3 regions of the Gordonia sp. NPDC003504 genome follow, and region 1 is predicted to be linked to each of the others. Evidence: predicted binding sites of a transcription regulator. Region 1 holds the regulator's gene; each other region holds the start of a gene.
The links. Region 1 encodes LexA, which represses DNA repair genes until DNA is damaged. Its sites were predicted from a motif close to CGAACANNTGTTCG; they were not measured.

Region 1 (9,670 bases):
GGCGTGCCGCATCATCGATCAGACCCTCGCGCTCGATGATGTCGAGGTTGGCCATGGCCGCGGCCGCCGCACCGGCGTGACCGCCGTAGGTGTAGCCGTGCCGCCACCAGACACCGCCGGCGAAGAAGGGCTCGGCGACGCGCGGTGCGATGAACACCGCACCCATCGGGACATACCCGGAGGTGAGTCCCTTCGCGGTGGTCATCATGTCGGGTTGAAGGTCGAAACGCGATGAGGCGAACCAGCTGCCGCCGCCGATGCGGCCGAAGCCGGTGACCACCTCGTCGGCCACGAACAGGATGTCGTGGTCCCGGCAGATCTGACGGACCTCGGCGAGGTATCCCGCCGGCGGCAGGTACACGCCGCCGGCCCCGATGATCGGTTCGCAGAAGAAGGCGGCCACCTTGTCGGCACCGACCCGTTCGATCAGTCCCAGAAGGCTTTTCGCGTCATCCCAGTCCACCGACTCGGCGTCGGGCATGAGCTGACCGTAGCCGTCGTGATTGACCGGGATGCCGGCCAACGACGTTCCGGCGACGTGCATGCCGTGGTAGGCCTTGGTGCGCCCGACGAGCAGGGTCTTCTCCGGCTTACCGACCTCGTTCCAGTACCGGCGTGCCAGTTTGGCCGCGGTGTCCACCGAGTCACTACCGCCGGAGGTGAAGAAGATCTTGCTACCGGGCACCGGCGCGATCTGCGCCAGCCGGTCGGCGAGGGCATCGGTGACGTCGGCGGTCAGATCACCGAAGCCGGAGTAATGCGCGAGCCGCCCGAGCTGCGCGGCCACCGCGTCGGCGATCTCGGTGCGTCCGTGGCCGACGTTGGTGAACCACAGCCCGGCGGTGGCATCGAGGTACTCGTTGCCGTCGACGTCCCAGATGCGGGCGCCCTCACCTCGGGCGACGACGAACGGACCCTTCGCGGTCACCGCACCCATGTCGGCGAACCCATGCCACAACGAACCAGCCATGACCTCCATGATGCCGGGCGGGTGTGCCGACGCGGTGATCGGGGGCGGGATCGCACCTCGGCGGCTGCCCATATCCTGGAGGGATCATGACACCACCGGATCGCCGCGATCTCCTCGAGCGGATTCGTGCCGTCGGCATCGCCGATGCCCATGCGCTTCGGCGGCGCCTCGACAAGCTCGGGCCGCAACCCTCCGCGGACCGACTGGCCGGACTGGAGAAATCCCTCGCCGGTGCCGAACGACGGGTCGCCGCCCGCCGCGCCGCCGTCCCCGTCCTGGAATTCCCCGAGGATCTGCCGGTCTCGGCGGCTCGCGACGAGATCGCGGCGGCGATCGCCGAGCACCAGGTGGTGGTGATCGCCGGTGAGACCGGGTCGGGCAAGACCACCCAGCTACCGAAGATCTGCCTCGAACTCGGCCGCGGTGTGCGTGGCGCGATCGGCCACACCCAGCCCCGCCGCATCGCGGCGAGTTCGGTGGCCCGGCGGATCGCCGAGGAGACCGGAACACGGATCGGTGAGGCCATCGGCTACTCGGTGCGCTTCTCCGACCGCTCCGGCGCCGACACGCTCGTCAAGGTGATGACCGACGGCATCCTGCTCCGGGAGATCTCCACCGACCCGATGCTGCGTCACTACGACACGATCATCGTCGACGAGGCCCACGAGCGGTCGCTGAACATCGACTTCATCCTCGGGTACCTGCGACGGCTGCTGCCGCGCCGACCCGACCTGAAGGTGATCATCACCTCGGCCACCATCGAACCGGGCCGATTCGCCCGGCATTTCACCACCGACTCCGGCCCACCGGTGCCGGTGATCGAGGTGTCCGGTCGGACCTATCCCGTCGAGGTGCGTTACCGGCCACTGACCCTGCGTGAGGACCCGGATGCCGGCGACGAACGCGGTGGCGGCGAACACGCCGACCTCGATCTGTTCCAGGGCGTCGACGCCGCCATCGACGAACTGTGGGGCACCGCCGGTCGCGGCGACATTCTGGTGTTCCTGCCCACCGAACGCGACATCCGGGAGGCGGCGGCGGCGTTGTCGCGCCGGGTCGCCGCGGGCGCCGAGGTAGTCCCGCTGTTCGCGCGGCTGTCCATCGCCGATCAGCAGCGCGTCTTCACACCGTCGGACGGACGACGAATCGTGTTGTCCACCAACGTTGCCGAGACCTCGTTGACCGTCCCCGGAATCCGGTATGTGATCGACTCGGGCACCGCGCGGATCTCCCGCTACTCCACCCGCACCAAGGTCCTGCGGCTGCCGGTGGAACCGGTGTCGCAGGCCAGTGCCCGCCAGCGCGCCGGTCGATGTGGACGTGTGGCCCCGGGTATCTGCATCCGGCTGTACTCCGAATCCGACTTCGATGCGCGGCCCGCCTTCACCGACCCGGAGATCCTGCGCACCAATCTCGCGTCGGTGATCCTGCAGATGACGTCCTTGCGTCTCGGCGACATCGAGGACTTCCCCTTCGTGCAGCCGCCGGATTCCCGCGCGGTCCGCGACGGTGTCGGCGTGCTGTCGGAACTGGGAGCGATCACGGTGCCGGGCAAGGGCTCCGGACGCGGCAGCGGATCGGACGCCGGCGGCCGAGACCCGGGCGAGGTGCGCCTGACGAAGGTCGGCGCCACGATGGCCCGCATACCGGTCGATCCGCGGATCGCCCGGATGCTGGTGGGCGCCCGCGACGAGGGCTGCCTCGACCACGTGCTGGTGATCGCGGCCGCCCTGTCGATTCCCGACGTGCGGGAACGCCCGGCCGAGCACCGGGAGGCCGCCGACACCAGTCATCGGCGTTTCGCCGTCCCCGGTTCGGACTTCCTGAGCTATACGCAGCTGTGGCGATATGTGCAGGAGAAGCGTAAGGAGATGTCGGCCAATCAGTTCCGACGCACCTGCGAGCGCGAGTTCCTGCACTATCTGCGCATCCGCGAATGGCAGGACCTGCACCGCCAGTTGCGCGGAATCGTCACCGACCTCGACTGGCAGATCCCCGAGACCGAACCGAATGCCGACGCGATCCACCGCGCCATCCTCGCCGGCCTGCTCGGCAACATCGCGGTCCGGGGCGCTGAGGGCCGCGAGTACACCGGCGCGCGCAACACGACGCTGATGATCTTCCCCGGGTCGTCGGTGTCCAAGAAACCGCCGGCCTTCCTGATGGCCGCCGAGATCATCGAGACGTCCCGGCTGTTCGCGCACACGGTGGCCGGGGTCGACCCGTTGTGGGCGGAAAAACTCGCCGGCGATCTTGTCAAACGCACTCACAGCGAACCGCACTGGTCCTCCACGCGGGGCTCCGCGATGGCCTACGAGCGGGTCACCCTCTACGGCGTGACGCTGGTGGCGCGCCGACGCGTCGACTACGGCCCGATCGACCCCGAGGTGTCGCGCGACCTGTTCATCCGGCATGCCCTCGTCGAGGGTGACTGGCGGACGAATCATCGTTTCTTCGAACAGAATCGGCAGTTGCTGACCGAGGCCGCCGACGTCGAGCACCGGGCACGGCGTCGCGATGTGGTGATCTCGGAGGAGCAACTCTACGAGTTCTACGACAAGCGCATCCCCGCCGAGGTGACCTCGGCGCGGCACTTCGACACGTGGTGGAAGTCGGCGCGGCGCACCGACCCGACCCTGCTGGATCTGACCCCCGCCGATGTGGCCGCCGACGTCGTCGTCGCCGACACCGACTATCCGGGGGCATGGCAGCAGGGCGACACCCGCCTGGAACTGCGCTACCGATTCGAGCCGGGCGCACCCGACGACGGGGTCACCGTCGTCATTCCGCAGGCCCTGCTCCCCCACGTCCGCAACGCCGGATTCGATTGGCTGGTACCGGGAATGCGATCGGAACTGGCCACCGAACTCGTCAAGACCCTGCCCAAACAGCTTCGCAAGACGATGGCCCCGGCACAGCGCTTCGCCGACCTGGCCCTGTCCCGGCTGACGCCTCGCTCCGAACCATTGGTCCGTGGGCTGGCCCGCGAGTTGTCGACGATCACCCGGCACACCGTGACACCGGCGGACTTCGCCGTCGATCGGCTGCCCGCCCACCTGCGGATCACCTTCGCCGTCGTCGACGAGGCCGGCGAGATCCGCAGGCGCAGCAAATCCTTCGCAGACCTCGCCGCCGATGTCTCGGATCGTCGCCCGACACCACCGGCCGACGTGCACACCACCTGGACCGCCGACGGAATCGGCACCCTCGCCGTCACGGAGACCGCCGACGTCGCGGGCCAACGCATCACCCGCCATCCCACGTTGCGTGCCGTCGGCGAGCCGGGCCGATCCGTGGGCGTCGCGCGGGCCACCGCCGCCACCGAGGACGAGGCCAACCGGATGCGGGTCGCCGGTGTCATCGCGCTGCTCGACCACACCATCACCGGACTCTCGTCGAAGGCATCGTCGGGCCTCGACCCTGCGGGGCGACTCGCGTTGAGCCAGAACCCCTACCGGGATGCGAGCGAGTTCTTCGCCGACTGCACCAGGCGGGCCATCCGGGATCTCGTCGACGTCGACGCGGCGGCCCGGGTGCGGTCACCGCAGCAGTTCGGTGCGCTGGCCGCTGCACTCGGTCCGCGCGTGCGTACGGCCGCACCGGAGTATCTCGCCTCGGCCGTCAACGCACTCCGGATGGTTGCGCCGCTGCGTCAGGCAATCGATGAGCATTCCGGTCATGTCGCCGCCGATGACGTCGCCGAGCAACTGGCCAACCTGATCTTCGACGGCTTCGTCCTGGCCACTCCCCGTGAGCACCTGGCCGACCTCCCGAGATATCTGGCGGCCGCACGCGAGCGGCTGGAACACCTTCCGGGATCGGCGGACCGGGACCGGGCGGCCATGAGCGCGCTCGACAGGGTCACGGGGCGGTGGAATCAGCGACTCGCCGAGGTACCCGAGGCCCGTCGCGATCTCGTCAACGAGCAGGCGCATTGGATGGTCGAGGAACTGCGGGTGGGTCTGTTCGCCCAGCGGCTGGGCACCCGATATCCGATCTCGGAGAAGCGCGCGTTACGAACCCTGGATCGACTCGGCTGAGAGGGCGTCGGATGTATCCGTGCCGTTGCGCCGCGTGAGGTTGCCCTGCAAATCGTCGATCTCGCGTTGGAAGTCCTCGAGGGAATCGAACGACCGGTACACCGACGCGAACCGCAGATAGGCGACCTCGTCGAGGTCGCGCAACGGTTTGAGAATGGCGAGACCGACCTCGTTGCTGGGGATCTCCGCAACGCCCGAGGCGCGCACCGTCTCTTCGACCTGCTGCGCCAACTGGGCCAGATCGTCCTCGTGGACGTGCCGTCCCTGGCACGCGCGGCGCACCCCGCGCATCACCTTCTCCCGACTGAACGGTTCGGTGACGCCGTTGCGCTTGACCACCGCCAGCACGGCGGTCTCCACGGTGGAGAATCGTCGGCCACAGGCGCTGCACGAACGGCGACGACGGATCGCCTGTCCCTCGTCGGCGACTCGGGAGTCGATGACCTTGGTGTCATCATTCCTGCAGAACGGGCAGCGCATGCATCGAGAATAGCGCCTCACCGTTCAGCGATATGCGGGCGTCAGCAGCGCCTGACCGACACGCAGGGCGCTGCCACCCATGTCGTTGAGCTCGACGATCTGGTCGATGACCGCCTGCCGCGGCATCTCGGGTGCCACGCGCGCGGCGACGGAATTCAGCGACTCCCCCGCCCGGACGTGCACCACCTGCGTGGCCACCGGCGTTGGGGCGGCGGATTCCTGGTAATCGCTGCCGGCGACACCGATCAGCCACACCAGCATCGCCAGCGCCACCCCGGTCAGCAGGGCCACCGCGGCACCGCGACGGCCCGCCCGACGGGACTGCGACGCGAGCCCGGCGCACGGCGTCCCGGCCGGGCGCCTGGGGATCGCGACCCGAGGCCGGTCGACCGGACGATTGTCGGCGGGGCGGTGGAGGTGCCGGTGCCGCGCCACCGGGGTGGCGCGGCGAGCCGGCCGTCCTGCGTGCACGATCGCGCCGCACCGGGGCGTGACATCGTCTCGCACCGCACACCGGGCGTCGGGAAAGGCACCCAAACGGGCACCGGACGGGGTGCGCCGAACCGTCGCCCGACGCGCCTGACCTGCGGTTTCATTGCGAACCAAGGTGTTCTGCATGAGAGTCTCCGATCTCGATCACTTCTCGATCACTTCTCGATCACTCGTTCGAGGAACTGATGTTCGAAGTTCTATCACGCACCTCCGACAATTTCTCGCGACACGTCGAACAAGTGTTTGAAGTTGTCGGTGACCTGGACTAACCTGGCCGTTGACCAGCAGCGCAGACCCGCGGACAGCCCCCGCCGCACCCCGGACAACCGACCGCATCGGACAACCGACTGCACGGGACAACCGACAACACCGTCCGACCACAGCAGAGTTTCCGACCGAAAGGATCGAACACCCGATGAGTGAGAAGAACCGACGTTCGACGACGTCGACGTCGTCGACCAAGCGCGGCCGCGGGCCGGCCGCCGCCGACGAGCCGGAGGTCCCGTTCGACGCGGTGGCCGCGGAGGCCTCGCTCACGCCGCGTCAGCGGGGCGTGCTCGATGTGATCCGCAAGTCGGTGCGCGAGCGCGGCTATCCGCCGAGCATCCGCGAGATCGGCGACGCCGTCGGGCTGGCCTCGACGTCGTCGGTCGCTCATCAGCTGCGGACACTGGAACGCAAGGGACTGCTCAAGCGCGACCACAACCGCCCGCGTGCGGTCAACGTGCAGGACGGCGAGCACACCCCGCCGGACGACACCGCGGTCGCGTCGAATCTGCCCGCCCCCACCTTCGTTCCGGTTCTCGGACGCATCGCGGCCGGTGGACCGATCCTCGCCGAGGAGGCCGTCGAGGACGTCTTCCCGCTGCCGCGTGAACTCGTCGGCGAGGGATCACTGTTCCTGCTGAAGGTGGTCGGCGAGTCGATGATCGACGCCGCGATCTGCGACGGCGACTGGGTCGTCGTGCGCCAGCAGAACGTGGCCGACAACGGTGACATCGTCGCCGCGATGATCGACGGCGAGGCCACCGTGAAGACCTTCAAGCGCAAGGACGGTCATGTGTGGCTGATGCCGCACAATGAGCATTTCGAACCGATTCCCGGCGACGACGCCGCCATCCTGGGCAAGGTCGTCACGGTGATGCGCCGGATCTGATCCGACCCCGGGCCCGCCCGATGCGGCGCTCGCCGAGGTTCAGCCGGCGAGCGCCGCGGTGGCGGCGGCACGTGCGGCCGCGGGTGAGGAGGTCGCCAGTGCTGCACTCGCTGCGGCGCGGCACGCATCGAGGGTGACGCCACCGAGTTTGGCGCCGACCGCTGCCGACGCCGCCGGCGCACTCGACAACGAAGTGACGCCGAGTCCGACGAGTACGCAGGCCAGCAGCGGATCGGCGGCGGCCTCACCGCAGACGCCGACAGGTTTGTCCATTCGCTTTCCGGCCTCGGCCACCATCGAGATGAGCGCGAGCACCGCGGGCTGCCACGGATCGGTGAGTTCGGCCAGATCGGCCGACATCCGGTCGGCCGCCATCGTGTACTGCGTCAGGTCGTTGGTACCGATCGACACGAAGTCGACCTCGGCGAGGATCGACGACGCGAGTATCGCGGCGGACGGGATCTCGACCATCACGCCGGCGACCAGGCCGCGCCCGCGCACTGCGGCCGCGAACTCCGCGGCCTCCTCGGCCGAGGCGATCATCGGCGCCATCACCCACGGAGTACTTCCGGTCTCGCGGGCCGCCGCCGCGATCGCGTTGAGTTGCCCGGCCCGGATCTCCGGGTGTCGAGCGGTGATCCGATTACCCCGGACTCCCAGGGCCGGGTTGGCCTCGGTGCCATGGTCGACGAATTTCAACGGCTTGTCCGAACCCGCGTCGAGCGTCCGCACGACGACCTTCCTGCCCGCGAACGCCTCCAGCACCTCGCGGTAGAGCTCGGTCTGCTCGGCCACCGTGGGCGCCTCGGCGCTGTCGAGGAAGGCCAGCTCGGTGCGGAACAGGCCCACTCCCTCGACCGGATATGCGGTGGCGGCGCGCGCGGAGACGCCGTCGGCCACGTTGGCCAGGATGTCCACCGCGTGACCGTCGGCGGTGCGCCCCGGCCCCGTCCAGCCCGCCACGAGTTCCGCCTCGCGTCGGCTCTCATCGACGGCCACCCGTGCCTGATCCGGATCCGGTTCCACCACAACGGTTCCCGCGGTGCCGTCGACGAGCACCAGGGTTCCGGCGGTCACCTCGTCGAGATCGGCGACCGCGACGATGCACGGAATGCCCAACTGCCGGGCGATGATCGCGGTGTGACTGGTCGGACCGCCGAGCCGGGTGACCAGCGCGGTGACCAGTTTCGGATCGAGTCCGGCGGTGTCGGCCGGTGCCAGATCGGCGGCGAACAGCACCGAGGGCTCGGCGGGCACCGGCACACCTGGTTCGGGTTGTCCGAGCAACTCGGCCACGACACGATCACGGACATCGTTGAGATCGGTGACGCGCTCGGCCATCAGACCACCGAGTTTGGTGAACAGCGCGGCGAACTGCTCGGTCGCCGCGGTCGCGGCCGACGCCGCCGACGACCCGGAGGAGATCAGCTTGCCTGCCGCGCCGATCCACCCGCGGTCCTCGGCGAGGCCCGCGGTCGCGATGAGAACCTCCGCGGCCGCACCGGAGGCATGTGAGGCACGTTCGCGCAGTCGGGCGGAAACCAGCCCGGCCGCGTCCACGAAGCGGGACAACTCCGCCTCCCGCGCGTCCTCGGGGATCGTCACGGTGTCGTGCACCGGGGCGATCCGCTCGCCGGGGCGAACCACCGGCCCGTAGGCCTTCCCGCCGACCACGGGAGTCCCACGCAGTTCCTGACCCTGCTGATGTTCCACTGCGTTGCCCTTCGTTCGAGGTTCGTATCAGCCGTCGTCGGCCGATCTGTGGTCCGTGCTGTCTCGAGATCGCTCTCTCGGCGGCCCGATCTGTGAAGAATCTGCCCGCCACACATCTCTTGTGATTGAAGTTACAAGAAATCCTTGACTTGTCAACACAAACAGGCGTAAACAAAGACATAGCAACACCGACTTCCACTCAAACCCACATGGACGCAGACATGCCGTCACCCGTCCTCTCCGATCGGAGCAATGTGTACGCCGAAGAAAGACAGCAGGCGATTGCCGAACTGGTTCGTTCGCATGGCCGCGCATCGGTCAGCTCGCTCGCCGAGCGATTCGATGTCACCAGCGAGACAGTGCGCCGTGACCTGGCAACCCTGGAGCGCTCCGGACACCTACAACGCGTCCATGGCGGCGCGGTCCGACCCGAACTGGTTCAGCTCATCGGCGAGCAGGACATCGCCGAACGCGAGACCAGCCACACCATCCAGAAGGCGGCCATCGGGCGGGCCGCACTCGCCTTTCTGCCGGCCGACGGCGGGGCGGTGTCCTTCGACGCCGGGACGACCACCTACCAGACGGCCGTCGCGCTACCGACCGATCGCCGCCTGCACATCGTCACCAGCAGCCTCCCGATCGCGACGGTACTGGCGGATCAGCCCAACGCCACCCTGTATCTCGTCGGCGGTCGGGTACGCGGCCTCACCCAGGCCGCGGTGGGCGCCGAGACCGTGGCCCGCCTTGCCACCTTCCGCACCTCTGTGGCGTTCATCGGGACCAACGGCATCAGCGAGGGCCTGGGATTGTCGACACCCG
Region 2 (9,670 bases), on a different contig from region 1:
CGGCTACGCGAACTTCTTCCCGGACGAGTTCAAGATCGTCGGGATGACCTACCCGGCAGCCGCCTGCGTCACCAGCAGCGGCAAGAAGGTCCTCAAGACCGCCGGGGCCCCGTTTTCCACCGAGCGCTACGGCATCGGCATGGCCAAGCAGTTCCCCGACGCGGTGGTCGCAGTAAACCAGGCGCTGGACGCGATGCTCGCGCCCGGCCCGAACGGCAGCGAATCGGCGTGGGAGCTCGCACTGCGTGACGCGATCGGCAACGAGTACGTCGACGAGATGATCACGCGTGCCGAACGTGAACCGGCGAAGTACAAATTCCTGCCCGATCCGAGTGTCGAAGCCGTCCAGACCATCATCGACGCACCGTCGGTGCCGTGCCCTGCGGGCATGAGCTGAGAGGGGTGAACCATGAGTGACCTCTGGTCCAGCATGGGGCCACAGTTGTGGCCCGCATTCTGGGTGACGATCCAACTGACCTTCTGGTCGGCCCTCGGCTCATTGATCCTGGGTGTGGTCCTGGCCGGGATGCGGGTGTCACCGGTGCCGGTGATGCGGTGGTTCGGCGCCACCTATATCAACATCGTGCGCAACACGCCGTTGACGTTGATCGTCCTGTTCTGCTCGATCGGGCTCTACCAGAACCTCGGTCTGGCGCTGGCCCCGGACAACGAGAACTTCGTCAAGAACAACAATTTCTGGCTCGCGGTTCTGGCGTTCATCCTCTACACGTCGACGTTCGTGTGCGAGACGCTGCGCTCGGGTTTCAACACCGTGCCGATCGGGCAGGCGGAGGCGGCACGGTCGCTGGGACTTCCGTTCCTGCAGGTGTTCGGGATCATCGTGTTGCCGCAGGCCATGCGCGCGGTGATCGGACCATTGGGCAGCGTGCTGATCGCCCTGACGAAGAACACCACGATCGCCTCGGTGATCGGCGTCAGTGAGGCCGCGTTGCTGATGAAGGAAGAGCTGGAGACCTACTCCGATCAGATCATCGCGATCTTCGCGATCACCGCGGTCGGATTCATGATCATCACCCTCCTGGAGGGAGCCGTCTTCGGCTACCTCGCGAATCGACTGGCGGTGAAACGATGAGCGGCGCAACAGTCCTCTACGACGCTCCCGGCCCGAAGGCCCGGGTCCGCAACGCGATCATCGCCGTCGTCTTCGTCGCGATCATCGTGGCGATCCTCGCGTATGTGATTGTGGTGCTGGCGAACAACGGCCAGCTCACCGGCGAGAAGTGGAATCCCTTCGTCATCGGGACCACCTGGACGACCTACATACTCCCCGGACTGTGGGGAACGCTGAAGGCTGCGGCCCTCTCGATCGTCTTCGCGATGATCCTGGGCTCGATTCTCGGCATCGGCCGACTGTCGGACCACTGGTGGGTGCGCAGCCTGAGCGGATTGTTCGTGGAGATCTTCCGTGCCATCCCGGTGCTGATCCTGATGATCTTCTCGTACTACCTGTTCGCCGACTATGCGATCTTCCCGTCGTCGCAGCTCGCGTTCGCGGCGGTCGTCACCGGTCTGACGCTCTACAACGGATCGGTGATGGCCGAGATCCTGCGATCCGGGATCAATTCGCTGCCCAAGGGCCAGACCGAGGCCGCTCAGGCGCTGGGATTGCGCAAGTCGCAGATCATGCGCATCATCCTGCTCCCGCAAGCGGTCACCGCCATGTTGCCGGCACTCATCTCGCAGATGGTCATCGCGCTCAAGGATTCCGCGCTCGGCTACGCCATCGGTTACGTCGAGGTGGTGCGGTCGGGTCTGCAGTCCGCGTCGTATTACGGCAACTACCTCCCGGCGCTGGTGGTGGTCGCCATCGTGATGATCGTCATCAACTTCGGCCTGTCGTCGTTGGCGACCTTCATCGAGAAGTCGCTGCGGCAGGGTCGTCGTAAGACCGCGGCTCCCGACCCCGACGAGGCCGACCGTGCCGCGATGGAGAACATGCCGTCCTTCGGCAAGCACTGATCCGCCGGCCGGAACCGACCGCCGGATCGTACGCAGCCACGGGGCACGCGGCCTGCGAGACTGGATGCCCGAGTGACCGATGCCCTGACGAGCAGCAGATCGTCAGGGCATCGGCATGTCAGGAGTGCATCTCCGGGGCGACCGGCGGGTCAGGGGTGTGCATCCGCGGCGGCCGCATCGAGACACTCCCCCACGACATCGATCGCCAACGTCTGCGGATAACCACGCCGCACGAGCAGCCCGACCAACCTGCGGTACTGCTTGTCCCGTGCGGAGCGGTCGTCGCGGATCTGTTCGCGGACCGTCGCCGTCAACTTGCGCTCGACGATGCCGACGGCGACGGACCGCTCGGTGTCCGGGTCGATGTCGGCCAGTGCGGATTCGATGGTGTCCGCGTCGACGCCCTTGGCCACCAGCTCATGACGCAGCGCCACGCGGCCCCGTCCGGAGTTGGCGTGCCGGGACCGCACCCATTCGGCGGCGAAATCCTCGTCGTCGAGCAGGCCGCCGCGATCCAGCCGATCCATCACGTCGTCGACGACGTCGGGTTCGAAACCTCGGCGGGACAAGCGTTCCCGCATCTCACTGCGTGACCGTGCGCGGACCCCGAGGAGCCGCAGAGCGGCGTCCCAAGCGCTGGGTTGCTTGCGTCCCTCGGGGTCGGTGGTGGTGTCGCCCACGCCGACCGATCAGAACTCGACCGGAGCCGGGGCCACGTCGTCGGCGTCGACGACCGCGCCAATGCCGAGCTTCTCCTTGATCTTCTTCTCGATCTCGTCGCGGATGTCGTCGTTCTCGAGCAGGAACTTGCGGGCGTTCTCCTTGCCCTGACCCAGCTGATCGCCCTCGTAGGTGAACCAGGAACCCGACTTGCGGATGAATCCCTCGGCGACACCCATGTCGATCAGCGAGCCCTCCTTGCTGATGCCCTTGCCGTAGAGGATGTCGAACTCGGCCTGCTTGAACGGCGGCGCCACCTTGTTCTTGACGACCTTCACGCGGGTGCGGTTGCCCACGGCGTCGGTGCCGTCCTTGAGGGTCTCGATGCGGCGCACGTCCAGTCGCACCGACGAATAGAACTTCAGTGCCTTTCCGCCGGTGGTGGTCTCGGGGGAACCGAACATCACGCCGATCTTCTCGCGCAGCTGGTTGATGAAGATCGCGGTGGTGTTGGAGTTGCTCAGCGCCGAGGTCATCTTGCGCAGCGCCTGGCTCATCAGCCGGGCCTGCAGGCCCACATGCGAATCACCCATCTCGCCCTCGATCTCGGCCTTGGGCACCAGCGCGGCGACCGAGTCGATCACCAGGATGTCCAGCGCACCGGAACGGATCAGCATGTCCGCGATCTCCAGCGCCTGCTCACCGGTGTCGGGCTGGGAGACCAGCAGCGCGTCGGTGTCGACGCCCAGCCTGGCGGCGTAGTCGGGATCGAGGGCGTGCTCGGCGTCGATGAATGCGGCGATGCCGCCCTGCGCCTGCGCATTGGCCACCGCATGCAACGCGACGGTGGTCTTACCGGAGGATTCCGGGCCGTAGATCTCGACGACGCGGCCACGTGGCAGCCCGCCGATCCCGAGAGCGACGTCGAGCGCGATCGAACCGGTGGGGATCACCTCGATGGGCTGACGGGTCTCTTCGCCAAGGCGCATGACCGAGCCCTTGCCGAAGTTCTTGTCGATCTGCGCGAGGGCGAGATCGAGTGCCTTGTCACGATCGGGGGCCGCTGGTGCCATGGGACTTGTCTCCTCGGTTGTGCGCCGGAGTGCTCCGGCGGTTGTGGTTGTCGTGTGGGTGGTGGCTGTTTCCGACGGATATCCGTCGGAACTTCTGACGCGTCGCACGCTACTCATGGGGTCCGACAAAAAGTTCTGACGCTCGCCAACCCGGTTCGGTTCCGTACCCCTCCACTCTCGGAGAACATGTGTTCGATGGCAAGTGTGACACGCGGACGCCGCCGGAAATCACCGCAGCCAACGTCACCGCCGCCTCAGAGGCCCCAGAACCATCGCCACAGCACTATCCGCACAGAAGTCTCAGCACAACAGCACTCTCACCCCACAACTCTCACCACACGTGTCTGGGGACGTCGAAATCCCGGCAGATCGCCACCCAGACGTCGCGCGGGTCCACTCCGTCCTCGATCGCCTGGGCGCCGGTCCGGCCGCCCAGTTCGGTGAGCACATGGTCGGTCATGATCGAATCCGCCGACATCGCGCCGAACTGTTCGGTGATCCGCTCGGTGAACTCGGTCAGTCGCATTCGTCGGCCCCTTCGGTCGGTTCGCGCGAGGCGAGGTGCCTCTGATGAACGCTTCGCACGACCCGCACGGGGTCGACGACGTCGACGGCCGAGGCGCCCGCACGCGCCGCGGCCTCCCGATGCGCGGGATCGTCGAGCACCGCTCCGACGGCCCGCCCGATCGCCTCGGCGTCGACCGGGCGCACCACGAGCCCACCACCTTGCCGGGTCACCCGGGTGGCCAGTTCCCATTGATCACCGCCGCCGGGCACCGTCACCACCGGCACACCCGCCGACAGCGACTTCGCGAGCATCCCGTGCCCGCCGCCGCACACCACCGCGTCGGCACGCTCGAGCAGCCGATCCTGGCGCCCGAGTCCGGCCCGCACCGACAATCCGGGAGCCGTGGCCAGAAGTTCCGCCGAAGGTGGGTGCAGGGCCGAGATCACCACGCGCACAGGAGAATGCGCCGCCCTATCACGTACTGCATCCATCGTCGCCCCCACCATGTCGGCACCGATCTGGGCGGTCGAGGGCGCGATGACGATCAGCGGTGCGTCGCCGGACGGGGGTTCGATGATCTCGGTGGTCGGCTCCCACACCAACGGGCCCACCAGATGGGCATCGGCCGGCCAATCCGGACGCGGCACCTCGAGCGCCGGCAGGGTGGCGATCAGCCGTGGCCGATACGTCGGCGGGTCGGCCGGCAGGCCGATCGACCGGCGCGCGGCACCCCGCTGGCGACGACCGGCACGCACCGAGGTGTTGCTCGCCGCCCGCAGCGCGGTGTCCCGCAGGTGCCCGAGCAGCCCGGTTCCCGGTTCCAGACCGGCACCCACCGGCGGCAGTCCCCGCGACGGCAGATACAGCGGATGCGGGGACAGTTCGACGGCCGGGATGCCGCACAGTTCGGCGGCCCACAGCCCGGCCACGGTGATCACATCGGAGATCACCAGATCGACGCCGCGCACCGCCAGCACCGGCGCCAGCGCCACCGCCATCCGCGCCGCCCGGACACTGAGCTTCCTGCCGGCGTCGGTGTCGTCATCGTCGTCCTCGGCCGCGAGTCCCGGCAGTTCGGCGATGTCGATCCCGCGCGATTCCGCCAACGCGAACCACGACGTCCCCGTCCACACCGTCGCCGAAATACCTTCCGCAACAAGCCTTTCGGCAAGAGCAAAAGCGGGAAAGGCGTGTCCGGCATCGGGGCCGGCGACGATCGCCACCCTCACCGGATCACCGACGATCCCCGGATAGACGCACACAACCCGCGACCGGCGGCCGCGGGTTGTGTCGTGAGAACGACGACGATGTCAGCTGCCCGCCTGCGGGGGCTCGGGCTTGGACAGCCGCCCGGGAGCCGGCTGTGTGGCGGGGGCCGCGGCGCCACCGGCCGGCAGCGAACCACCCGACATACTGGCCCGGATCTGCTCCAGGCGCGCGTGGCCGGCCATCTGCACCCCGGCCTGCTCCACCTCGGCCATCCGGCCCTGCACCGAATTCTTCGCCAACTCGGCCGAACCGAGGGCGTTGGCGTAGCGGCGTTCGATCTTCTCGCGCACCTGATCGAGGCTCGGCGTGTTGCCGGGCACCGACAGTTCGCTCATCTGGTTGAGCGAGGCGCTCACCTGCTCCTGCATCTTGGCCTGCTCGAGCTGACTGAGCAGCTTCGACCGCTCGGCGAGCTTCTGCTGCAGGATCATCGCGTTGCGCTCGACGGCCTGCTTGGCCTGCTGCGCGGCCTGCAACGACTGATCGTGCAGCGACTTCAGATCCTCGACGCTCTGCTCGGCGGTCACCAGCTGCGCCGCGAAGGCCTCGGCGGCGTTGGTGTACTCCTGCGCCTTCTGAGCGTCACCGGCGGCGTTGGCCTGATCGGCCAGCGTCAGGGCCTGACGGGTGTTGGCCTGCAGCCGCTCGACGTCCTCGAGTTGCCGATTGAGCTTCATCTCCAGCTGACGCTGGTTGCCGATGACCGATGCGGCCTGCTGCGACAGGGCCTGATGCTGCCGTTGGGCATCCTCGATCGCCTGCTGGATCTGCACCTTGGGATCGGCATTCTCGTCGATCTTCGCGTTGCCGAGCGCCATCAGGTATCGCCACATCTTTACGAACGGGTTCGCCATGCTTCTCGTCAACTCCATTCAGAACGGATTTCGTCGTGAGGGTTCCACCCAATCTAGCGCCTCACTCACCGGTGCGGCACGGGCACACGGTCTTCGGCGGATGACAGTCACCGGCGTCTGACGCGCGACAGCGGCCGTCCACCGCGGGTGGCAATGCGGATGTCGACCCGCGGTCAGGCGGCGGCCAGGGCGGTGGCCCGTGCATGCACCTCGGGCGCAGGGATGACGACGGCCGGGGTGATCGCGGCGTCGTGATCGGCAGACGTGGACTTGGCAGGCTCGGGCCGCATGGCCGTCCCGACCTCGAGAAGCAGATCGGCGATCTCCACGTCCAGTGCATCGCAAATCGAGGCCAGCAATTCGCTCGACGCTTCCTTCTGTCCCCGCTCGACCTCCGAGAGGTAACCGAGACTCACCCGCGCATCGGTGGACACTTCACGAAGCGTCCGGCCTTGCTGAGTGCGAACACGGCGCAGGCTGTCGCCGAGCGCCTCCCGCAAGAGCACTGCCATCGGGTATCCCTCCTCCTCTGCGATGAGTCCATGTACGGTCCGCGCCGACTCGATGTGAGTCGATTCGCACACCACGGCCTGGACTCGCCGGGCCGGATATCGAACCGGACCGACCGGTACCTCAACGTCTGCCGAGCGCATACCGTTCCCGAAGCCACACGCCGCCGTTTCCGGCGACGTGTGTGGACGACAGTAGTCGAATTCCGCGCCGGTTGCCGCGCACCTGCCCCGCGTGCCGTACCGCCGATGGACAGATCACCGGTACAGATCACCGGAGGACAGATGCCGACCCCACCGACCGATCAGCTCGCGTCGCTACCCGAGTCGGTGATCGGCGTCCGATTGCGCGACGCAGAGGGCCCTCGCCGATCGCTCGCTCCACTGCCGGTGCGCAACCTGATCGCCTGCCACACGTAGTCGACCCCGGTGGCCACCGTGATCGCGACGGCCACCCACATGATGACGACGGCACCCAGATGCCATGCGCCCGACAGTGGCAACAGCAGCAGACCGATTCCGATGGCCTGGAGCAAGGTCTTGAGTTTGCCGCCGCGACTGGCCGGGATGACCCCGTGGCGCAGCACCCAGAACCGCAAGGCGGTCACCCCCAGTTCACGGGCCAGGATGATCGCGGTGATCCACCACGACAACTCCCCCAGTATTGACAGGCTGATCAGCGCGGCCCCGATCAACGCCTTGTCGGCGATGGGGTCGGCGAGCTTGCCGAAGTCGGTGACCAGTCCCCGGTTCCGCGCCAGCCTGCCGTCGATGTGGTCGGTGATCGCGGCGATACCGAACACGATGGCGGCGGCGATACGCCACGCCGTGTCGTGGCCGCCGGCGACGAACAGGACGATCACGAAGACCGGAACCAGGATGATGCGGAAGACCGTCAACGCGTTGGCGATGTTGACCACCGGCACCGGGTCCACCGGATCGGTGATGTGATCGGGTCCGCGTCCGACGTCGGCCAATCCCCGCTCGTTGACCGCTCGTCGCATCCGATCGGTCACGGGCACACACCTGCGGCAGCGATGGCGGACAACGCCGGCACGCGCCGATCGAGGCACGTCGCCATCGGGCGGGTGTCAGTCATTCGCACGATCAACAGAGTATCGACTCCGTCACGTCATCCGGTCGGCGGACCCGTGGCCGGCCGTACACCCACGATCGCCTCCACCCGCTCTCGGCTCACGACGCCAACCAGTCGAGCTCGCCGAGGATCTCCGAGGACAGCGCCGGATCGATGAGTGCCGGCGCGACGCGCGCCCCCGCCGCATCGACGAGGGTGGCCGCGTCAAGCGTCTGCCGGCCGATGCCGACTTCGCGGACGCCCGCGCCAAGCAGCACTCCGGGACGGATTCGCACCGTGATCGACCATGACGATCCGGGAAATCCTCGCCAGAATTGCGTCGTCGCTCGCAGGAACATTCCGGTGACTGCGTCAATCCGAGTGCCCCGGGCGGTGTCCGCGCAGACGTGGTAGACCGTGCGCCGGAGTTGTTCGAAGGGCTGCGATGGTCCGAGGTCGTCGAAGACGCGGCGCCACCGTCGTACCGCCGGCTCACCCATGCGCATCGGATGCGCCACACCGATCACCGTGTCGGTGTCGAAGTCGACGACCCGACCGTCCGCGTCGACCGGAGTCCCGTCCTTGGCGATCCGTCCTTGGCGATCCGAAAGGGTTCGGGCACAACAGTTTCGGATTTTCGATCGCGCCGCGAACACCACCCGAGTAATTCGGGGAACCGGTGCGACGGCCGAGGAATCGCCGTGTGAACACCGGCGCGTCCCAGACCCGTCCACACACCATGATCGATTCCGGTTCGGCGAGGACGTCGTCGGATACGAGCCCACCGGAGCCGGGCGTTTCGGTTCCCGCGCCCGATCCGGTGCCGCCATCGGGAAGCCGATCGGGGTCGCACCGTCATACCCTCCGGTCCGCGGTAACTCTCGTGGAGGGCGAAGGCGATGGCGGCGTGTCCCAACGCGGAGGTGCCCGTGTGGGCCGCGTCGACGATCTCCGGATCTCCCCCGTCGATGATGCTGCCGTAGATGAATTCCTCTGCGCGTGATCAGGTCGCGGCAGCGGTCGGCGGCTGCGGCATTGATCCGTTGCCGCCTACGCGGGTCCCGGGTCGGTCCGATCCGGGTGCACGAGTTTCTGCCATCTCACCGAGAGGACAATGGCTTTCCCGTCGGTCACGACAACGGCCGCACGACGATGCATCGACTCGCGCGCCCGGCCGTGTCGAGCCGCCCGTGACGCACGATCACCGTCGTGCCGGCGCGTTCGCTCGCCCAACATCTTTCCGAGCTTCCCCGGTGAACTCGTATCGTCGCACTCGCCGACTCCTCTACGCGTGTGAACGAAGCGGAACCGAGCCTGGTAGGACGCGCCGACATCCCTCGGGGCAAGATGGGCGCATGCACAGCGAGGACGGGGTGGAGTTCGCCTCATCGAATCACACCCGCAGCACCACCGGCGAGGTGACCATCCGACGTGCCCGTACCTCTGACGTTCCCCGGATCAAGGCCCTCGTCGACCAGTACGCGGGCAAGATCCTGCTGGAGAAGAACCTCGTCACGCTGTACGAGGCGGTGCAGGAGTTCTGGGTGTGCGAACTCGACGACGCGGTCGTCGGTTGCGGCGCATTGCATGTGCTGTGGGCCGATCTCGGTGAGATCCGTACCGTCGCCGTGGACAAGACCTGCGGCGGACGCGGGATCGGCCACCGCCTGGTGGCCCGGTTGCTCGGCGTCGCCCGCGAACTGCAGCTGTCGCGGGTGTTCGTGCTGACCTTCGAGACCGAG
Region 3 (9,670 bases), on a different contig from region 1:
CGTGTCCGGACGGCGCCACTCCGGCGGGACGTCGGCGGTCGGGCCGGGGTGGGCGCCCTGTGTCATCGGGATGGTCGGCTGGGGTCCGATCGGTCCGGTGGTGTCCGGTCCGGTGGTGCCCGGTCCGGTGGTCTCGGAATGGGGATCGCTGGTCACCAGACCACGTTGCCGACGCTCGCTGAGAGGAGGCCAAGCGAAACATCAAGAATTCTCTGACACTTCGCCGTCATCTGCGGGTGCAGATCTATTTGATCTCACTGCGCAGGATGCGTGCGACACCGATCGCGAGGGGGACGGCGATCCAGATGAGCGCGGTGACCGCGATCCTGGCCCACTCGCCGCCGCTCGGCCAGAACTCGGTCTGGAACGGTTCCTGGGTGGCGGCCATGTCGATCCACTGGCCGAGGTGGTCGGCAAACCACGGGACGACCTGGCTGATGAGGGTGAACAGGGTGGGCAGGGCGAAGTACGCGACGATCGCACCGGGAGTACTGAGCAACAGGGCGGCGAACCCGAAACCGAGGAGCAGGCCGAACAATTGTGTGACAAAGGAATTGACGAGTCCGGCGGCAGTGAACGACCACGCGCCCGCCGGGTCTGGCAGGGCGATCGCGGCGATCACGTTGCCGAGGGCTCCCATGGCCAGCGCCACCGCGACGGCCCCGACGGCCGCGAGGAGCGCCGTCGTCAGCTTCGCCGCGACGATGCGCTCACGGCGGGGTTCCATGGTGAAGGTGGTCAGTGCGGTGCGCTGGCTCCATTCACCGGTGACCAGCAGGATCGCCATCACCGGCAGAATGATGCTGATCGGGATGTTCATCATGCCGAAAAACTGGCCGAAGGTGAGGTTCGCGGGGTTGTCGCGGTTGGCGATCAGCATGGCGACCATGACGATCACCGAGCCGAGTCCGATGGAGGCGGCGAGCCAGAATCCGGCACGGGTGTCGACGAGCTTGCGGAGTTCGACCCGAATCAGACGGCTCATCGGAATGGCGGTGGCCCGTTCGGGGGCGACGGCCATGGTGGCGGTGGGGGATGCGGCGAGTGCGGTCATCAGAAGGCTCCTGCGGTGAGTCGTTGTTCGCGTTGGGTATCGGCGGTCAGGGACAAGAACATCTCCTCGAGTTGTGCTCCGTCGCCGCGCCGCAACTCGGTGAGCGCGATGGAGTGTTCGGCGGCGATGCGTCCGACGTCGACGGGTTCGGCGTCCACGGACAGGCCACCGGTCGCGGTCTGCGTGACGGTGAGGCCGGCGCGATCGAGCGCGTCAGCCAGTGTTCGGTCGTCGGTGGAGGCGACGACGGTGCCGGTGCCGGCGAGCAACTCCGACTTGGTGCCCTGGGCGACGATATGGCCGTTGCCGATGACGACGAGGTCGTCGGCGATGATCTCGATCTCGTGGAGCAGGTGGGACGACAACAGGACGGTGCCACCGCGATCGGCGTAGTTGCGCAGCAGTGACCGCATCCAGTGGATGCCTGCGGGGTCGAGACCGTTGGCGGGTTCGTCGAGGATCAGGATGCGTGGGTCACCCATCAACGCGTTGGCCAGACCGAGACGCTGACGCATGCCCAGGGAGTAGTTCCGGACGCGTCGTCCCGCCTCGTCCGGGGTGAGGCCGACGAGTTCGAGCATGTCGTCGACCCGGCTGCGGGGTGCGCCGATGGTCATGGCCGCGAGGCGGAGGATCTCGTCGCCGGTACGCCCGGCATGCTGGGCGGACGCGTCGAGCAGGACGCCGACCTCGGCAGCCGGATTCGGGATGTCGCGGTAGGCGACCCCGTCGATGAGTGCGGTGCCCGACGTCGCGGGAGTGAGCCCGGTCATCACGCGCATGGTGGTCGATTTCCCTGCGCCGTTGGGGCCCAGGAAGCCGGTGACCTGCCCCGATCGGCAGGTGAAGGTGACGTTGTCGACGGCGGTGTACTCGCCGTATCGCTTGGTGAGTTCGGTGACGGTGATCATGTGTCCCATCGTCGGCGTGACGAATGGTCGTGTGCATCGGGCATGAGGCCGGGATCGGTCTACGACCAAAGTCGGATGCACGGTGGCCGCCGGTGGGACGCGGATCAGGGTTGCCCCCCACTACGGTGAGGGGGTGCGCCCCGAGGACTATCAACCACCACTGACGTGGTGGAGTCACATCTGGCGTCTGCTGCTCATGCTGGCGATCTCGGGCCTGGTGGTGAGCTCACGGGCCGACACCGGATTGGGCGGTACCACGTGGTGGTTGGCGGTGGACCTCGGACTCGGCGTGGCGAGTTACGTGGCCACCTGGTGGCGGCGCTCGCACCCGGTTCTGGTGTGCACGTTCACCACCCTGTGTGGTGCGGTGTCACTGAGTTCGACCGGTGCCGGTGCGCTCGCCCTGGTGTCGCTGTCGACGCGGCGGCGCTGGCGGGAGATCATCCCGCAGGCCGTGCTGGGTCTGGTCTGCGGGCTGATGTCCGAGGAGATCTTCCGGACGTCGAGCGATGGCGGTGCGAGAGAACCCCTTCTGGTGCTGCTGGTGTTCCTCACCGCCATCACCGCGGTCATGGTGGCCTGGGGTATGTACATCGGATCGCGTCGAGAACTGCTGGCCACCTGGCGATCTCGGGCGATGCTCGCCGAACAGGAGCAGCAGGCCAAGGTCGCCCAGGCGCGCTCGGTGGAGCGGGCGCGTATCGCACGGGAGATGCATGATGTTCTGGCGCATCGGATTTCGACCGTCAGCATGTTCGCCGGGGCGTTGGCCTACCGTACCGATCTGAGCTCGGACGAGGTGGCCGACACCGCGAGGACCATCGAGGAGAATTCCCGGCTCGCGCTGACCGAACTGCGTGAGGTGCTCGGCGTGCTGCGTGAGGGTCCGGGTGACGCCGATCCGGAGCAGCCGCAGGTGGGTCCGGCCGAGATCGATGATCTCGTCGCAGCGGCCGACGACACCGGTATTCGGGTGACCTACACGCGCACAGCGGATCTCGACGAGATGCCGGCGAGCACCGTGCGAACCCTGTATCGCTGTGTGCAGGAGGGGTTGACCAACGCGCGTAAGCACGCTCCGTCGTCGGCGGTGACCGTGCGGATCGAGGCGGGCCGCGAGTCGGGTGTGGATCTGCTCGTGGTCAATCCGTTGCCGATCGGCGGTGTCCCCGCGGCCCTGCCGCGTTCGGGTCTCGGGCTGATCGGTGTCGCCGAACGAGTGGAACTCAGCGGCGGTCGGCACTCGACGACGCGCACCGACGACGGGATGTTCATTCTGCATGTGTGGCTGCCCGGCACGGGTGCGCCCGAGTGAGGGAGTGGTGACCGCCATGGCACGTCTGATGATCGTCGACGACGATCCACTGGTCCGATCGGGGCTGAAGTTGTTGCTCGGTGGCGATCCGGCGTTGTCGATCGTGGCCGAGGCACCCGATGGTCGTGCGGCACTGGAGGTCTTCGCCGCCGATCCGGTGGATCTGGTGCTGATGGATCTGCGGATGCCGGTGATGGACGGGATCGCGGCTACCGTGGCGCTCAAGGAACTCGAGGCACCGCCCGCGGTCATCGTGCTGACCACCTTCGACGCCGACGACTATGTGATGCGTGCGTTGGCCGTCGGCGCCGACGGATTCCTGCTGAAGGACACCCCGCCGGAGAAGATCGTCGCGGCGATCGCCGATGTGCTCGCCGGTCAGCCCGCACTCAGTCCGTCGGTCACGGCGGCGTTGATCAAGCAGGTGGTGGATTCCCCCGACCGCGCGGGCACGGTCCGGGCCCGGGCGAACCTCGACTCGCTGACCGAACGGGAACGGACCGTGGCGATCTGGTTGGCCAAGGGGGCATCGAATGCGGAGATCGCGGCGGCGCTCTACATGAGCGTGGCGACGGTCAAGGCACACATCACCCACATCTTCGCGAAACTCGGTGTCGCGAACCGGGTTCAGGTGGCGATCCTCGTCCACGATGCCGGGTGGGAGTAGCGGGGTCGGCCCGGATCTGTCCGTGTCAGACGGGTTCGGGGACCGGTGTCGGCCTCCCGCGTCCGGCGGCGAGGAAGGAAGCGATCGCGATCACGGCGGCGATCAGCATGACCACGGCCAGTGGGGCGGCGGTGTCCGGGCCCTGGATGCTGACCAGTGGGGACACCAGTGCGCCGAGACCGAATTGCAGCGCGCCGAGCACCGCCGAGGCGCTGCCGGCGTGCGAGCCGACCGCCGACATCGCCAGGGCGGTCGCGTTGCCGAAGATCATGCCGAGGCTCCCGACCATCACGAACAGTGGCACGGCCAGCCACATCGCCGGTGCGGCGGTGACGACGAGAATCCCGAAGGTGATGACCGCCAACGACATCACCGATAGTCCGATGCCGACCAGGTGGCGGACCTGGCGGGTGGCGACCAGTCGTGCGGCCAGTGCACTGATGGCCATCAGGGCGAGCGCGTTGGCGCCGAATGCCAGCCCGTAGCCGCCGCTGCTGAGTCCGATCATGTCCTGATAGACGAACGGCGACGCGGAGATGTAGGCCATCATGACCGCGAACGAGAACGCGAATGTGCCGGCGTAGCCGAGGAATCCCGGCCGGAGCAGCTCACGCGGTGAGGCCGCGGCGGCGGCCGTGGCGGTGGTGGCCGCGGCATCGCGCCGACGTCGGTCCGGGGGCAGTGTCTCGCGGACGACGCCGATGATCGACACCAGCATGAGGACCGAAATGCCCAGTACCACACCGAGAATCCCGCGCCAGCCGATCGGGTTCACCAGGAATCCGCCCAGCAGTGGTGCGAGGACAGGGGCCACGCCACCGACGATCATCATCAGGCTGAACGCCCGTGCCGCGGCCCGGCCGGCTGCCAGGTCGGAGATGATCGCCCGGCCGATCACCATTCCGGCCGCACCGCCGAATCCCTGCGCGAAGCGTGCGGCCACCAGGACGCCCACCGACGGCGCGATCACCGCGACGATGCCGGCGGCCACGCACAGTGCTGCGCCGAACAGCAGGGGACCGCGACGACCGAACCGATCCGACAGCGGGCCGAACGCCAACTGCCCGGTCGTCACGCCGACCAGAAAGGCGGTCAGCGTCAGCTGGATGGCGGTCGCCGAGGCCGACAATTCGCCGGTCATCTCGGGGAATGCGGGCAGGTACAGGTCGGTGGCGAAGGGTGCGACCGCCGACAGCAGCGCGAGTACCAGCAGCAGCGGACCGGTGATCGCTCGCTCGGTGCGCGGTTCGCTGGTCACGGACGCGGTGGTCGACGAGGCCATATAGTTATGAGATCATATTCAAATGAGTGATGTCGAATCGTACGGCCCTGCTGCGGGGTCGATGGGCCACGCCGGGTTGAGCGTGAACCTTCTCGTCGATATCGCCGAGGTGGTTCTGCGGGTGGCACGAGAGATCGAACCCCATGGGCCGGCCGGAGTCAGTGGGGTCGTTCCGCTCAATGGCAGCGAAGTCCTGGTGATGCGCTGGATTCATCACAATCCCGGGACGTGTCCCGCCGAGGGGGCCACGGCGACGGGCCTCAAGCGCAGCAACTTCTCGGCCGTGCTGCGTTCACTGGAGGCCAAGGACATGGTGCGACGCAGTCCCGATCCCGACGACGCGCGGTCGGTGCGGTTGTATGCGACACGACGAGCCGAGACCTCGATCGCGCGACTCCACGACTTCTGGCGGCGGCGACTGACCGGTGCTCTCGACCAGGCTTCCGCGGATTCATCCCTCTCTGAAGCTGAATTACTCACCGCGCGAATGGTTCTCGAGCGACTCTCGGCGGGCCTGCGCACCGCGCGCTGAGTTGTTGATCGGGTCGGGGCTTCGTCGGAGGGGCGTACATGCGCGCCCGTGTGAATTCTGTTCACCACAGGGGCTTGCGTTCACCACAGTTCACCGCAGGGGAAACTGTTCACTGAAGGTACGAAATGCATTGCAACCGTTACATATTCATCTTGTGATCCACCCCATGGCGAACTGGTGATCGGCTATAATAGATGGCAGCGGCACTCACACAGGGGGACGAATGAGCGACCACGATCTCGCCGAGATTCTCGACGTCATCATCGACAACCTCACCGAACCGAGCATCGACCAGAAGTCGCTGACCGACCGGCACGCCACCGAGGTGATGACCCAACTGCGCCTCATCCGCAACCTCGTCGACCACCTGTGCGTGGTGTTCACCGGACACCTCGAACAACTCCACGTCGCCACCCGCCAAGGACGGAAACTCCGAGAACTGTTGATCTGCATGGGATATCCACCCGCCGTCGCACAGCGCTACCTCAGACTAGCCGCCGCCACCGACATCCCCCGCGTCACCGCAAGCACCGCACTCGGCTCCCTCAGCTCCGAACACGCCGACGCCATCATCCGCGGACTGACCCACATCGCCCACCGCTCCCCCGAAGACGTCACCTCCGACATGCGGCACGACCACACCATCACCCTGCTCTCCCACGCCGGAGCCGGAATGGCCCCCTCCGACATCCAGAAGTACGCCCGACAACTCGGCAACCACCTCGCCGCCGACGCCGACGGCGGCCTCCCCGCCGCCGAGGACCGCAGCGTCAACGAACTGTCCCTGCACCATGATGCGGACGGACGACTCGCCGTGAAAGCCGACCTGGATGTCACCGTCGGAGAGAAACTGTGCACCGCGATCGACGTGCTGTCCGCCCCCGTACCCCAACCCGACGGCAGCAACGATCCCCGCTCCACCGAACGCCGCCAAGCCGACGCCCTCGAAACCCTCCTCGACGCGGCCGTCCGCGGCCTGGCCGATGACACCATCCCCACCACCGCCCGCCTCGAGGTCCTCATGATCCGCTCCGCCGACGACCCGGCCGCAGCTTCACTGCCGCACTCCGGGCCCGTCACCGAATCCACCGCCGACATGCTCAGCTGTGACAGTGCCGTCACCGACATCACCACCAACGGTGACGGCGTCCCACTGAACGTCGGCCGCCGCAAACGGTTCTTCACCAACGCCCAACGCAAGGCCTACATCGTCCGCGACGACGGCTGCATCAAATGCGGCGCACCCGCCTCCCGCTGCCACGCCCACCACATCCAGGCGTGGAGCGAGGGCGGCGCCACCGACCTCGACAACGGATGCCTGCTCTGCCCGTCGTGTCACGACGACATCCACCACGGCGGATGGGCCGTCATCATGGGCGCCGACCGACACCCATGGCTCATCCCACCAGCCACCGTCGACCCCAAGCAACGTCCTCAGCCCGCCTACAACCGCCGCACCATGCGACTCGACGACGCCGCCTGACCCACCCCCGCAACAGACCAGCGCGCGACGTCTGACCCGGTACCAAACGGGCCACCACAAGTCTTCGTTCTTTGACAAGTCCACAGAGAAACTGCGCGGGTTCGCATCCGACGATGAGCAGCACACCACTGCGGCACTCGGATCCGAACCCGGCCGGCCCCGCCATGTGGTGGCGAAGTCGCTCGTCCGTCGGCACACTGGATCGCAGTAGATGCCTGTCACCGATGCCGGGCCGCGACAAGGGAGGCCCTCGATGGCTGGTCAGAACGGACCCTTCGGATTCGATCCCGAGGATTTCGACCGCTTCGCGCGGGAAGCCGGGGAAGGGCTGCGGCAGGTCTTCGGACGTGCGATGTCCGAACCCGGTGCGGCGAGTGTGTTCTCGACGTTCATGGAGGGATCGTCGGCGCGACGGTCCGCACCCCAGCCGAAGACCGCCGGCGAGGCCGGCGCCGGCGTGTGGGCCGTGTTCGTTGTCGACGAGCCGGGCGGTGCCCGAGTCGAGCAGGTGTTCTCCAGTGAGATCGACGCGCTGCGCGCCAATCAGCACAACACCGACCCCAAGCGCCGGGTCCGCTTCCTCCCGTACGGGATCGCCGTCAGTGCGCTGGAAGGATCCGCGCTGGATTCAAGCGACGGAGATGCCGACAACGGCGCCGATCGCGGCTGATATGCAGCGGCACTGGTGAACTCACTGCGCTGAGCGCAGCGCCTCGCGGCGCGCCTTCGCCTCGGCGAATCGTCGCTGGGCCACCGGTGTCTGCGGATTCAGCTGCGGTACCTCGATGGGGCGACCGTCGTCGCCCATCGCGACCATCGTGAAGTAGCAGCTGTTGGTATGACGGCGCTCCCCGGTCTGGATCGACTCGGTCTCCACCCGGATGCCGACCTCCATGGACGTGCGGCCGGTGAAATTGACCGACGCCGACAGGATCAGCAGTTCCCCGACGCGGATCGGTTCGCGGAAGATGACCCGATCCACCGACAGCGTGACGGCGTAGTGCCGCGAGTACCGAATGGCACAGGCGTAGGCGACCTGGTCGAGGAGTTTCAGCAGTGCTCCGCCGTGCACGTTCCCGGCGAAATTCGCCAGGTCCGGCGTCATCAGCAGCGACATCGACAACGTGCACCGGTCGGCTCCGGGCTGGACGGACGGGTCGACGTCAGGGCCCGCCGTCGTCGGCGTGCTGGGGGAGGACATGGGCAATCTTAGGCACAGACACCGGGGCCCTGCAGGACCATCGACTGCACCCGGACTCGCCGCCTGCGGCAGGATGATGCGGGTGCTCACACTCGCCGAGGCCGCGGTCAGTCCCGACCGCACCAGCGCCGTCACCTTGTTCTGGATCGCCCTGGCCGCGGTGATCGCACCACTGGTCGCACGCGCAACCCGCCGGTACGTGCCGGAGGTGGTCGTCCTGCTGGTGCTGGGGATGGTGGTGGGTCCGCACCTTCTCGATTTCGCGGACCCGGCATCGGTGTCGGCGGTCAGTCAGTTGGGTCTGGGCATGCTGTTCCTGCTCGCGGGATACGAACTCGATCCGCAGTTGTTGCGCGGCAAGCCGGGTGCGGTGGCGGGCGGTACCTGGCTGATCAGTCTGCTCATCGCGACCGCGGTGGTGGCCGTGCTGACCGGTATCGGCGACTTCTCCGCCCATGTCGCGATCGCCATCGCGATGACGTCGACGGCACTCGGCACCCTGCTGCCGATCATCAAGTCCGACGGACTGCTCGATCAGCCGTTGGGGCGTGCGGTGATGTCGCACGGTGCTGTCGGCGAACTGGGCCCGATCATCGCCATGTCGTTGCTGTTGACCAGCCGCAGTGTGGGCTCGGCGGCGTTCGTGCTGGTGTTGTTCGCTGCGGCCGCGGTGGTCATCGCCGCCGTTCCGCGTCGTGCGGCCCACGTCCCGGCCCTGCGTGCGGCCGTCGAGGAGATGAACGGCGGCACCTTCCAGCTACCGGTTCGGGTGGTGGTGGCGCTGCTCGCGGCCCTGATGGCCGTGGCCGCGGTCTTCGACCTCGACGTGGTGCTCGGTGCCTTCGCGGCGGGAATCGTGTTGCGCCGCTTGCTGCCTCAAGGGACGACGGTCGTCGAACGGTTGGAGACCATCGGTTTCGGCATGCTGATCCCGGCCTTCTTCGTGACCTCGGGCATGAACATCGATCCCAGTGCGGTGATCTCGCAACCGCTGGTGTGGGTGCTGCTGGTGCTGGGAATCGGTGTGGCGCGCGGGCTTCCGGTATGGATCGCCGAACGCACGATCACCCACGAGGCGAGTCTGCGGGTGGGACGGGAACGCGTGCAGCTGGCGCTGTACGCGGCGACGGGATTGCCGATCATCGTCGCCGTCACGCAGGTTGCTGTTGCGGCGGAACTGATGTCGCAGACCCTGGCCTCCACCCTGGTGGCGGCCGGGGCCACG

Region 2: the regulator LexA is predicted to act here: its motif matches at 3,895-3,908, upstream of recA (recombinase RecA).
Region 3: the regulator LexA is predicted to act here: its motif matches at 5,932-5,945, upstream of ACWDPV_RS11790 (DUF222 domain-containing protein).

What each region holds. Positions count from the first base shown of each region.
Region 1 is NZ_JBSFPC010000016.1:64,399-74,068, forward strand. Features, by position in the region: gene ACWDPV_RS21915 (aminotransferase family protein) at 1-970, opposite strand, end outside; gene hrpA (ATP-dependent RNA helicase HrpA) at 1,057-5,010, shown strand; gene nrdR (transcriptional regulator NrdR) at 4,984-5,490, opposite strand; gene ACWDPV_RS21930 (LysM peptidoglycan-binding domain-containing protein) at 5,515-5,781, opposite strand; gene lexA (transcriptional repressor LexA) at 6,398-7,138, shown strand; gene ptsP (phosphoenolpyruvate--protein phosphotransferase) at 7,178-8,851, opposite strand; gene ACWDPV_RS21945 (DeoR/GlpR family DNA-binding transcription regulator) at 9,106-9,670, shown strand, end outside.
Region 2 is NZ_JBSFPC010000018.1:9,939-19,608, forward strand. Features, by position in the region: gene ACWDPV_RS22360 (glutamate ABC transporter substrate-binding protein) at 1-397, shown strand, start outside; gene ACWDPV_RS22365 (amino acid ABC transporter permease) at 410-1,093, shown strand; gene ACWDPV_RS22370 (amino acid ABC transporter permease) at 1,090-1,980, shown strand; gene ACWDPV_RS22375 (regulatory protein RecX) at 2,130-2,561, opposite strand; gene recA (recombinase RecA) at 2,670-3,713, opposite strand; gene ACWDPV_RS22385 (DUF3046 domain-containing protein) at 4,045-4,239, opposite strand; gene ACWDPV_RS22390 (glycosyltransferase) at 4,230-5,450, opposite strand; gene ACWDPV_RS22395 (PspA/IM30 family protein) at 5,532-6,344, opposite strand; gene ACWDPV_RS22400 (helix-turn-helix domain-containing protein) at 6,518-6,856, opposite strand; gene pgsA (CDP-diacylglycerol--glycerol-3-phosphate 3-phosphatidyltransferase) at 7,159-7,869, opposite strand; gene ACWDPV_RS22410 (DUF4132 domain-containing protein) at 8,048-8,758, opposite strand; gene ACWDPV_RS22415 (amino-acid N-acetyltransferase) at 9,284-9,670, shown strand, end outside.
Region 3 is NZ_JBSFPC010000005.1:142,012-151,681, reverse strand. Features, by position in the region: gene ACWDPV_RS11820 (ABC transporter permease) at 245-1,054, opposite strand; gene ACWDPV_RS11815 (ABC transporter ATP-binding protein) at 1,054-1,974, opposite strand; gene ACWDPV_RS11810 (sensor histidine kinase) at 2,099-3,280, shown strand; gene ACWDPV_RS11805 (response regulator) at 3,297-3,947, shown strand; gene ACWDPV_RS11800 (multidrug effflux MFS transporter) at 3,973-5,229, opposite strand; gene ACWDPV_RS11795 (MarR family winged helix-turn-helix transcriptional regulator) at 5,252-5,761, shown strand; gene ACWDPV_RS11790 (DUF222 domain-containing protein) at 5,985-7,244, shown strand; gene ACWDPV_RS11785 (hypothetical protein) at 7,498-7,914, shown strand; gene ACWDPV_RS11780 (acyl-CoA thioesterase) at 7,936-8,361, opposite strand; gene ACWDPV_RS11775 (cation:proton antiporter) at 8,522-9,670, shown strand, end outside.